DNA from 4 places in the Micromonospora sp. NPDC047756 genome. Region 1 is predicted to be linked to each of the others. Evidence: riboswitches for the same ligand, from Rfam matches in the RefSeq annotation. Region 1 holds a riboswitch; each other region holds the start of a gene.
The links. Region 1 has a riboswitch for cyclic di-AMP ahead of ACZ6NZ_RS01850 (coiled-coil domain-containing protein). Riboswitches for the same ligand answer to the same signal wherever they lie in the genome.
Positions count from the first base shown of each region.

Region 2: it holds a riboswitch for cyclic di-AMP, as region 1 does, so the genes downstream of both, ACZ6NZ_RS03960 (C40 family peptidase) here and ACZ6NZ_RS01850 (coiled-coil domain-containing protein) in region 1, are expected to answer to the same signal.
Region 3: it holds a riboswitch for cyclic di-AMP, as region 1 does, so the genes downstream of both, ACZ6NZ_RS30285 (coiled-coil domain-containing protein) here and ACZ6NZ_RS01850 (coiled-coil domain-containing protein) in region 1, are expected to answer to the same signal.
Region 4: it holds a riboswitch for cyclic di-AMP, as region 1 does, so the genes downstream of both, ACZ6NZ_RS11090 (C39 family peptidase) here and ACZ6NZ_RS01850 (coiled-coil domain-containing protein) in region 1, are expected to answer to the same signal.

Region 1 is NZ_JBVJGQ010000001.1:399,272-401,465, forward strand. It holds gene ACZ6NZ_RS01845 (YibE/F family protein) at 1-1,072, shown strand, start outside; cyclic di-AMP (ydaO/yuaA leader) riboswitch at 1,239-1,369, shown strand; gene ACZ6NZ_RS01850 (coiled-coil domain-containing protein) at 1,374-2,194, shown strand, end outside.
Region 2 is NZ_JBVJGQ010000001.1:840,380-842,573, reverse strand. It holds gene ACZ6NZ_RS03965 (N-acetylmuramoyl-L-alanine amidase) at 1-841, opposite strand, end outside; cyclic di-AMP (ydaO/yuaA leader) riboswitch at 1,077-1,212, shown strand; gene ACZ6NZ_RS03960 (C40 family peptidase) at 1,226-2,194, shown strand, end outside.
Region 3 is NZ_JBVJGQ010000010.1:194,357-196,550, reverse strand. It holds gene ACZ6NZ_RS30290 (cation diffusion facilitator family transporter) at 27-944, shown strand; cyclic di-AMP (ydaO/yuaA leader) riboswitch at 1,062-1,193, shown strand; gene ACZ6NZ_RS30285 (coiled-coil domain-containing protein) at 1,199-2,194, shown strand, end outside.
Region 4 is NZ_JBVJGQ010000003.1:367,157-369,350, forward strand. It holds gene ACZ6NZ_RS11085 (alpha/beta hydrolase) at 1-182, opposite strand, end outside; gene ACZ6NZ_RS11090 (C39 family peptidase) at 306-1,154, opposite strand; cyclic di-AMP (ydaO/yuaA leader) riboswitch at 1,387-1,527, opposite strand; gene ACZ6NZ_RS11095 (hypothetical protein) at 1,812-2,194, opposite strand, start outside.

The DNA of each region.
Region 1 (2,194 bases):
CCAGCAGGTACGGACTCCGGTGCCGGACGGGCCCGGCGCGCCCCGGGTCGAGGTCGGCGACGAGGTCGTCCTGGTCGAGCTGGCCGACCCGGTCGACCCCACCACCAGCAACTGGAACATCGCCGAGCACCAACGCGGCACCCCGATGGTGTGGCTGGCGGTGATCTTCGCGGCCGCGATCGTCGCGTTCGGTCGGTGGCGAGGTCTGGCCGCGCTCGCCGGGCTGGCCGCCAGCTTCGCCATCCTGCTCACCTTCGTGCTGCCAGGCATCAGCGCCGGCAGGTCACCGCTGCTGGTGGCGGTGGTCGGCGCGGCCCTGATCATGTTCGTGGTGCTCTACCTGACCCACGGGGTCACCGCACAGACCTCGGTCGCGGTGCTCGGCACCCTGGGCAGCCTGGTCCTGACCGGCGTGCTCGCCACCATCGCCACGGCCGCGACCCATCTCACCGGCTTCGGCAGCGAGGACGCCACCACCCTGTCGATGTTCCAGGGCGACGTGGACCTGCACGGTCTGCTGCTGGCCGGAATCATCATCGGGTCCCTCGGGGTGCTCGACGACGTGACGGTCACCCAGGCGGCCACCGTCACCGAACTGGCGAACGCCAACCCCGGGCTGACCCGGTTGCAGCTCTACCGCGCCGCCACCCGGGTCGGCCGCGCGCACATCGCCTCCACTGTCAACACCATCGTGCTGGCGTACGCGGGCGCGTCACTGCCCCTGCTGCTCCTGCTCACCGCCGACGCGCGGCCGATCGGGCAGATCCTGACCAGTGAGTTCCTCGCGCAGGAGATCGTCCGCAGCGCGGTCGCCACCCTCGGTCTGATCGCCGCTGTGCCGCTGACCACCGGGCTGGCCGCAGTGGTCACCGCCGCCGGGCGCACCGACACCTCAGCGTCCACCGACGCTCCCACGTCCCGACCCCAACCGGATCGCAGCGAGGCCCTGGCCGCACTCAGCTCCCCACGAACGGCCGGCTCCGACGAGCCGGACCGGACGCGGACCACACCCCCACCCGAGGCCACCGACCGGTGGCCGAAGTCGAACAGGAGCACGGATACGGCATGGTGACACTCCTCAGCGTGACCAGATCGGGCATCCACCCTGAGAACCCCGTCACTGGTCACTCAACGCTATGGCGAAATGACGCTTTTGGTCGGCATCCAGGCGTAGCTCAGCCGGTCGACTCTCGGGTAACCTCGCTGCCGGTTACCGATGAAGGCGCGAAGCGGCGCCTGCGGTGCCACCGCCCAATCGCCAACCGGCGAGCCGGGGACCCAGGTACCTGGGGTGAATCCGCATCAGCGGTAGGGGCCGCTTCCGCCCCGAACCCGTCAGCTAACCCGGTCGGCGGTCGACGGAAGGGAACATTGTGACGGCACCCCTACGCCGCTGGTTGACCCCCGTGGTGGCCGTGATCGCCGCACTGACCGTGTTCGCCGGGCCGTTCCCGGCGCATGCCGCCCCGACGAACCCCACACCGTCCGGGCACGAGGAGGACGGCGAGCCCAAGCTGCTCAACGACGTCATCGAGCAGGCCAACCGTGACTACTCCGCCGCGAAGTCCAAGCTGGACAAATCCAAGAAGCGGCAGAGCGAGTTGGCGGCGGAGGTCAACCGGGCCAAGGCCGACCTGGACGCGTTGGCCCCGCAGGTCGGGCAGATCGCCGCCCAGGCGTACCGGACCGGCCGGATCGGCGCGGTCGCGATGCTGCTGGAGAGCGAAGCGCCCGACTCGTTCGTCCAGCGCGCCGGGATGCTCGACGAGATGAACATGGTCAACGAGAAGAAGCTCTCCGAGGTCAACGAGGTGAAGGCCCGCGCCGAGCAGGCCAAGTTGGCGCTCGACACCGAGGTCCGCGAGCAGCAGAAGCAGACCGCTCTGATGGCGAAGCGCAAGAGCGAGGCCGACAAGGCGCTCTCCCTCGTCGGCGGCAAGGGTTTCACCGGCGGCCTGGTGGATGCCACCTCCAAGGTCGCGAAGATCGGCCCGGGTCGCACCGCCGACGGTGACTGGAAGTCCCAGTCGTGCAGCGAGAAGGACCCCACCACGTCCGGCTGCGTCACGCCGCGCACGCTGCACGCGTACAAGGAGGTCAAGGCGGCCGGCTTCAACCGGTTCGTCGGCTGCTACCGCCCCGGCGGGCCGTGGGAGCACCCGAAGGGCCGCGCCTGCGACTGGTCGCTACAGAA
Region 2 (2,194 bases), 440 kb from region 1:
GGTTGCCGTAGTCCCCATCGCCGAACGCCTCGTAGGGCGCCGGAATCCACTCGCAGGAGATGGTGCGGGGGCACTCCACCCCGTCCGGGCGGGCCAGCCGGCGCAGGCCCAGCCGGTCCAGCCAGGAACGTTCGGGCCGCACCGCGCGGGCCGGCAGGGTGATCCGGTGGCCATCGTCGGTCACCCGGGCTTCGCCCGCGCCGATGGTGGTGAAGACCTCGTCGGCGAAGGCCGCCGCGGCGTCGGCGCCGTCCGCGCCCGAGTAGCGGGCCACCGCGCCGTACCAGGCCGCCGGGTCGGTGTCCGCTCCGACCGGCGCGCCCAGATCCCGCTGGTACGCGCTCAGCAGCGCGGCCCCACCCCGGATGTTGAGGCCCGCGTCGGTACGCAGTGCCTCGGGGGCGGCACCGGTCAGCGCGGCGGCGGCGTCGACGGTCTGCAACGCGGCGGTGGACGGGGTGGGCGTCTCGACCGGCCGGGGTGCGGGCATCCGGGCGGGGCGGGAGTCGTCGCCGCGTGGGTCCTCGGCGCCGGCGTCGTGGTGACCGCGTCCGGGTAGGGCGGCCACGTGCCGCACGTCGGTCAGGTGCATCGGACCGTAGCCGCCGCTGGTGCTCGGTGTGCCGGCGTTGGTGTCCCACCGGGACTCCAGGTAGGAGACGCCGAGCAGCACGACGGTCGGTACGCCGTACTCGGTGGCCGCGGCGGCGTACTGCTGTTGGCGGTCGGTGGTGGGCGTGGCGGCGGCCGGGCCGACGGAGAGTGGCACCGTGGTCACGGCGGCGACCACGATGGCGGCGAGCAGCGTGCGCCAGCCGGTCGACAGGGTTGGATGGTGCATCGAACCCCCTAGATTCTCGCGGAGTGAGGTCAGGTCACCATCGCGCCGTCCGGGAGCTCACGTCAATACCTTTCCATCTATCGAAGCGTACGGAAAGAATTCTTCACACACGGTCGGTGGCCTCGTCCATCCCGTACGGAGTGTCACGGCCGCACGGGTTGCGGATCGGTAACGGGCGTCTCTACTCTGGTCATTTGTCGGCTCGACAGCAGCTCCGCCCACCCCGGGCGGTAACGGACCGACACCGCCGAGTCGTTTCCGAGCGAACCGGGGACCCATGTCCCTCGGGGTGAATCCGCAGCCACTGCGGTAGGGCGCCGACTTCCCGCCCGAACCCGTCAGCTAACCCGGTAGGCGGTCAGGAAGAAGGAGTACGGAACCCCGGTGGCACTCCATGCCCCGCGGCCGTCGTCCGAGCGGCCGGCATCAGCCGGCCCGGCGTCGATCGTGCCGCGCCCACGCTGGTCCCGCTTCACCACCGCACTCGCCGCGCTGGCCGGCCTCGCCGTCGTGCTGACCGGCAGTGCCACGGCGGCGCACGCCGACCCCTCCGTCGCCGAGATCGAGCGCCAGATCGACGCCGACTGGAACAAGCTCGAACCGATCATCGAACGGCACAACGCCACCCGCATCGACCTCGCCGCGAAGCGCAAGCAGGCAAACGCGCTGGCCGCCCGGATCACTCCGCTCGAGCGCCAGGTCGACGCCGCGATGGACAAGGTCAGTGCCCTTGCCGTACGCGCCTACAAGGGCGAGAACGTCCTGACTGTCAACGCGGTGCTGGGCAGCCGGTCGCCCAGCGAGGTGGTCGGCCAGCTCGAAATGCTCGACCGCTTCGCGCACAACCAACAGAAGGACGTCCGCCAGGTGGCCGACCTGCGCGACCAACTGGCCGCGCAGAAGGCGCCACTGGACGAGATGGTGGCCCAGCTGACCCGCACGGAAGCTCAGCTGGCGGCGAAGAAGAAGCAGATCAACGACGAGATCGACCGCCTGCAGAAGCTGCGCCTCAAGGTGTACGGCAGCGGTGGCGGCGGTCCGCTGCGCCCGGCGCCCTGCCCGGGCAGCTACCCCGGCGGCGGCGCGGGCACCGCGGTCAAGTTCGCCTGCGCCCAGATCGGCAAGCCCTACGTCTGGGGTGCCGAAGGTCCGAACTCGTACGACTGCTCCGGACTGATGCTGGCCGCGTGGGCGAAGGCCGGCGTGTCGCTGCCGCACAACGCCGCCGCGCAGAGCCGGGTCACCAGGAACGTCAGCAAGGGTGACCTGCGCCCCGGCGACCTGGTCTTCTACTACAGCGACATCCACCACGTCGGCATGTACGTCGGCGGCGGCTGGGTGGTGCACGCCTCG
Region 3 (2,194 bases), on a different contig from region 1:
CCGACCAGCGGCGGAAGGTGGTTCTCGTGGGCGCAGGGCATGACCACCACCATGGGTCCGTCGCCAATGCCGCACACCAGCACCGGGGTCGCCTCTGGGCGGCGTTCGGGTTGCTGGCCACCCTGATGGTGGTCGAAGCGGTGGTCGCACTCCACACCGGCTCGCTCGCCCTGCTCTCCGACGCCGGGCACATGTTCACCGACGTGCTCGGCATCGGGATGGCGCTCGCCGCCATCACGGCGACCCGACGAGCCACCGGTGACCCGCAGCGCACCTTCGGGCTCTACCGGCTCGAGGTGCTCGCCGCGCTGGCCAACGCCGTCCTGCTCTCCGGCGTCGCGATCTACGTGGTGATCGAGGCGATCCGCCGCTTCGGTGACCCGCACCAGGTCATCGCCGGCCCGATGCTCGCGGTTGCCGTACTCGGCCTGCTGGCGAACATCGCCGCCTTCGCGCTGCTGCGCGCCGGGGCCCGGGAGAGCATCAACCTCCAGGGCGCCTACCTGGAAGTGCTCGGTGACCTGCTCGGCTCGGTCGGCGTCATCGGCGCGGCGCTGCTGATCACCGTCACCGACTGGTGGTGGGCCGACCCCCTGGTCGCGGTCGCCATCGGCGTGTTCATCCTGCCGCGCACCTGGCGGCTGGCCCGCGCCGCCATCCGCATCCTGGTGCAGGCCGCCCCGGAGCACCTCCAGGTGACCGCCGTGCACGACCGGCTCGCCGCCGTCCCCGGGGTCGTCGAGGTGCACGACCTGCACGTCTGGACGCTCACCTCGGGCATGGAGGTGGCCTCCGCCCACCTGACCATGGCACCGGGCGCGGAGGTCGGCGCGGTGCTCACCGCGGCACGCACGGCCCTGCACGACGACTTCCGCATCGAGCACGCGACGTTGCAGATCGAGCCCGGCGCCGCCTCCGGGGCCTGCGGCTCCATCGAATGGTGACCGGTTCGCAGTTTTCCGTGGTGACGCACGCACCGTCCGTCACATTGGCTGCAGCGGTCCCACCCGCACCGGTAGGCTCGGTCCCGGCCACCACCAGAAGGCGCCTCCCGGCGCCGGTGGCGGTCGCCGCCTAATCGCCCAACCGGGCGAACCGGGGAACCACGTTCCTGGGGTGCATCCGCGTCAGCGGTAGGGATCTTCCGTCCCGAACCCGTCAGCTAACCCGGTCGGCGGCTGACGGAAGGACATGCGCAGTGGCACCAGCACGACCACCCGCCGCCCGACTGGCGGCCCTGATCGTCGCGATGTTCGCCCTCGGCGTCGCGCTCCCGGCCGGCACCGCCTCGGCCGCTCCCCCGACCGGCCTGCGGGCCGCCGCACCCGACTCCGACGAGGAGGGCGGCACCCCGGCGTTGCGGGCCCAGCTTGAAGCGGCCAGCAAGGGCTACCTGGACGCGAAGCGCGCCCTGGACACCTCGGTGCAGCGGCAGAAGCAGCTCGGCACCCAGTTGAAGACCATCGAGGTCGAGATCGACCAGCGCAACGGCAAGGTCGGCGAGATCGCCGAGGTCGCCTACCGCACCGGCCGGCTCGGTGCGATGTCGGCGCTGCTCAACAGCAGCACCCCCGAAGGCTTCATGGACCGGGCAGCCGCGCTGGACGCGGTGGCGGCCAACGAGGACCGGGTGCTACGCGACCTGCTCGACAGCAAGGACAAGGCCAACCGCACCCGGATCGCCCTGGACGGCGAGATCAACGAACAACGCAAGCAGGTCGCGGTGATGGCCAAGCGCAAGGATCAGGCCGAACGGGCCCTGACCGTGGCCACCACACCCAAGCCGCAGACCACCGCGGACGGCGGCTCCAACCGGGGCACCTCCAACGCCAACGCGAAGGCCGCACCGCGCAACTCCGACGGCTCCTGGCCCTCCGAGTCGTGCAGCGTCAACGACCCCACTCCCGCCAACGGCTGCATCACCCCGCGCACCCTGCACGCGCTCAACCAGGCCAAGGCCGCAGGATTCACCCGGTACGTCTCGTGCCACCGCCCCAGCGGCTCGGGTGAACACCCGAAGGGCCGGGCCTGCGACTTCGCGGCGCAGAAGAACGGGTTCGGCGGCAACGCCACCGGCGGCGACAAGACGTACGGCAACAACCTGGCCGCGTACTTCATCCGCAACGCGGACCGGCTCGCCGTGCTCTACGTGATCTGGTACAGGCAGATCTGGCTGCCCAGCAGCGGGTGGAAG
Region 4 (2,194 bases), on a different contig from region 1:
GAGTACGACGGCAGTGGCGGCGCCCAGCCGTGGCCGGCGAGGTCCGGTGCCAGCCACCGCCCGGGCCAGTGCCGCTCGAGGTACGGGGCCCAGGGCAACCACACGTCCCCGGTCGTTCCCATGCCGTGCAGTAGCAGCAGGACCGACCCGCGGCCGGTGTGACCACCCGTCTCATCCACCACGGCCGCAGTCTCCCACGGTTCGCGGCCGGGTACGAGAGCCGTCGACGGCGGGCCGGGCGGACAGACGCCGCGGGCGCCGGCCCCTTGTGGGAGACGGCGCCCGCGGCGGTCAGCGTGCCCGGGTCAGGCGGAGTAGCCCCGGCTGGTGATCCAGTTGGCCAGGTCGATCGTGGTGATCCAGTACGACGGGTCGGCCGGGTTCGCCGAGTCGGCGATCCGTACGGTGCGACCGTTGTCCTTGTAGCCCACGACGGCGATGTAGTGCCCGCCGCCGTAGGAGTGCCAACCGCCGTCGGTGTCCACGGCGTCCCCGACGACGTTGGCCACCACGCCCCGGCCGTCGGTGACGGCCTTCACCACGTCGGCCTGGAGCCGGTCCATCTGGGCCGGGCTGGGCGCGCCGGGGAACATCCGGGTCCGGTACGGGGAGCCCTTCACCTCGGCGTTGAGCACCCGGGTGGTGTCCTCGGCCGAGTTGGTGCCCATCTCGGTGGTGCCCAGTTCGGCGCCGAGCTCCTCCTGGGTGCGGTCGATGCCCGCGGCGCTGAGCGCGTTGCGGGTGGCCGCCGGGCCGCAGTTGTAATAGGTGTTCTGCGCCTCGTAGTCGTAGTCGAGCACCTTGGTCGCGGGGGGCTTCGGCGGCGTCGGCTTACGGGTGAGGTCGGGGTTGCTCTTGGCCTTGGCGGCAGGCGACGCGGCGCTGGTGGCCGGGGCGGCCGTGGTCGGCGCGGCGCTGGCCGAGGGGGACGCCTCCCGAGCCTCGCCGCGGGAGGCGGCGACGTCGCTGCGCATCTCGGCGACGGTGGTCGCGGTGCGCTGGCCGGCCGGGGCGTCGTCGGCGGTGGTGAGCAGGGCGCCGGTGGTGGTGGCGATCGCGAGGGCTGCGGCGGAGGCGGCGACGATCTGGTACGGGCGCTCGGTGGCGAGGCGGCGGAGCTGACGCTGCAGGGTGTGCTTCACGGGGTCCTCCACGGATCGGGGGGAGAGCGGCACACCGGGGCCGGACCGGTATCCGGGCAGGCACCAGCGCGCGGACCGTGGTCCGCGGATGGTGAACCGCTCAGGGGAACGCCCGGATCGGCCGGGCGGGGAAGGCGATGACCCGGGGGTCAGCTCACCGTCACGCGACGATTGAGCGGGTGCACCGCCGCGCCGTGGAGGCGAGGGAACAACCGAGGGGTGGAAAGGTGCTGCACGAGGATGGGACTCCTTCCGACACCGCCTACCGGGTTAGCTGACGGATTCGGGCGGGAAGACGCCCTACCGCGGGCCGTGGCTCGCGGATTCACCCCGGACATACTGGTGGGTCCCCGGTTCGTTGATCACGATTGAGCGGGTCGATGCGGCGTCGCGTCTTGCGATCGGTTACCGCACCGGACGGGACGACACTACTGGCGTCTCAACACCCTGCCAAGCCAGCTTCACCTGCGTAAACCCCAATTGGCGCCACAATTTCTGCGCGTATTGCCGATGATGTGACTCGATGGGACAACCAGTTACGGCGACGCCTACGGGCGACAACCGGACAGGCCGCAAAGAACGCGACCACAATCGCGGCAACAATGCCGTCGATCGCGCCGGACGTCCGATTTCACACCTGGGTGACCCGGCTCACATAACAGATTGGGCTCAACCCACCCGGGCCGGACGCCACAGTGCCACGACGGCGGGACGCAACGCCCCGGCGACCGTGCGGCGCGCCGGCACCAGGGTCGGGCGGAGCCGGGCCGCCGCCGCGTACGCCTCCTCGGCGAGGGCACGGGCCGACTCGGCGGCCAACTCCGCGTCGCGCCAGGCGACCCGCTCACGGTCGACGGCCACCTGGTAGTCGGCCAGCCGCGCATCCCGGATCACCCTGCTGATCAGCACCTCCTGCTCGACCGGGTGTCGCCGGGGGTCCCAGCCGCGCCGGTGCCCGAACACGTCGCCGAGCTGCGCCATGGTCAGGTCCCCCCGCCAGTACGCCGCCATCGCCGCCCGGTGCAGATAACGTTCCCGGGCTGCGTACTCGG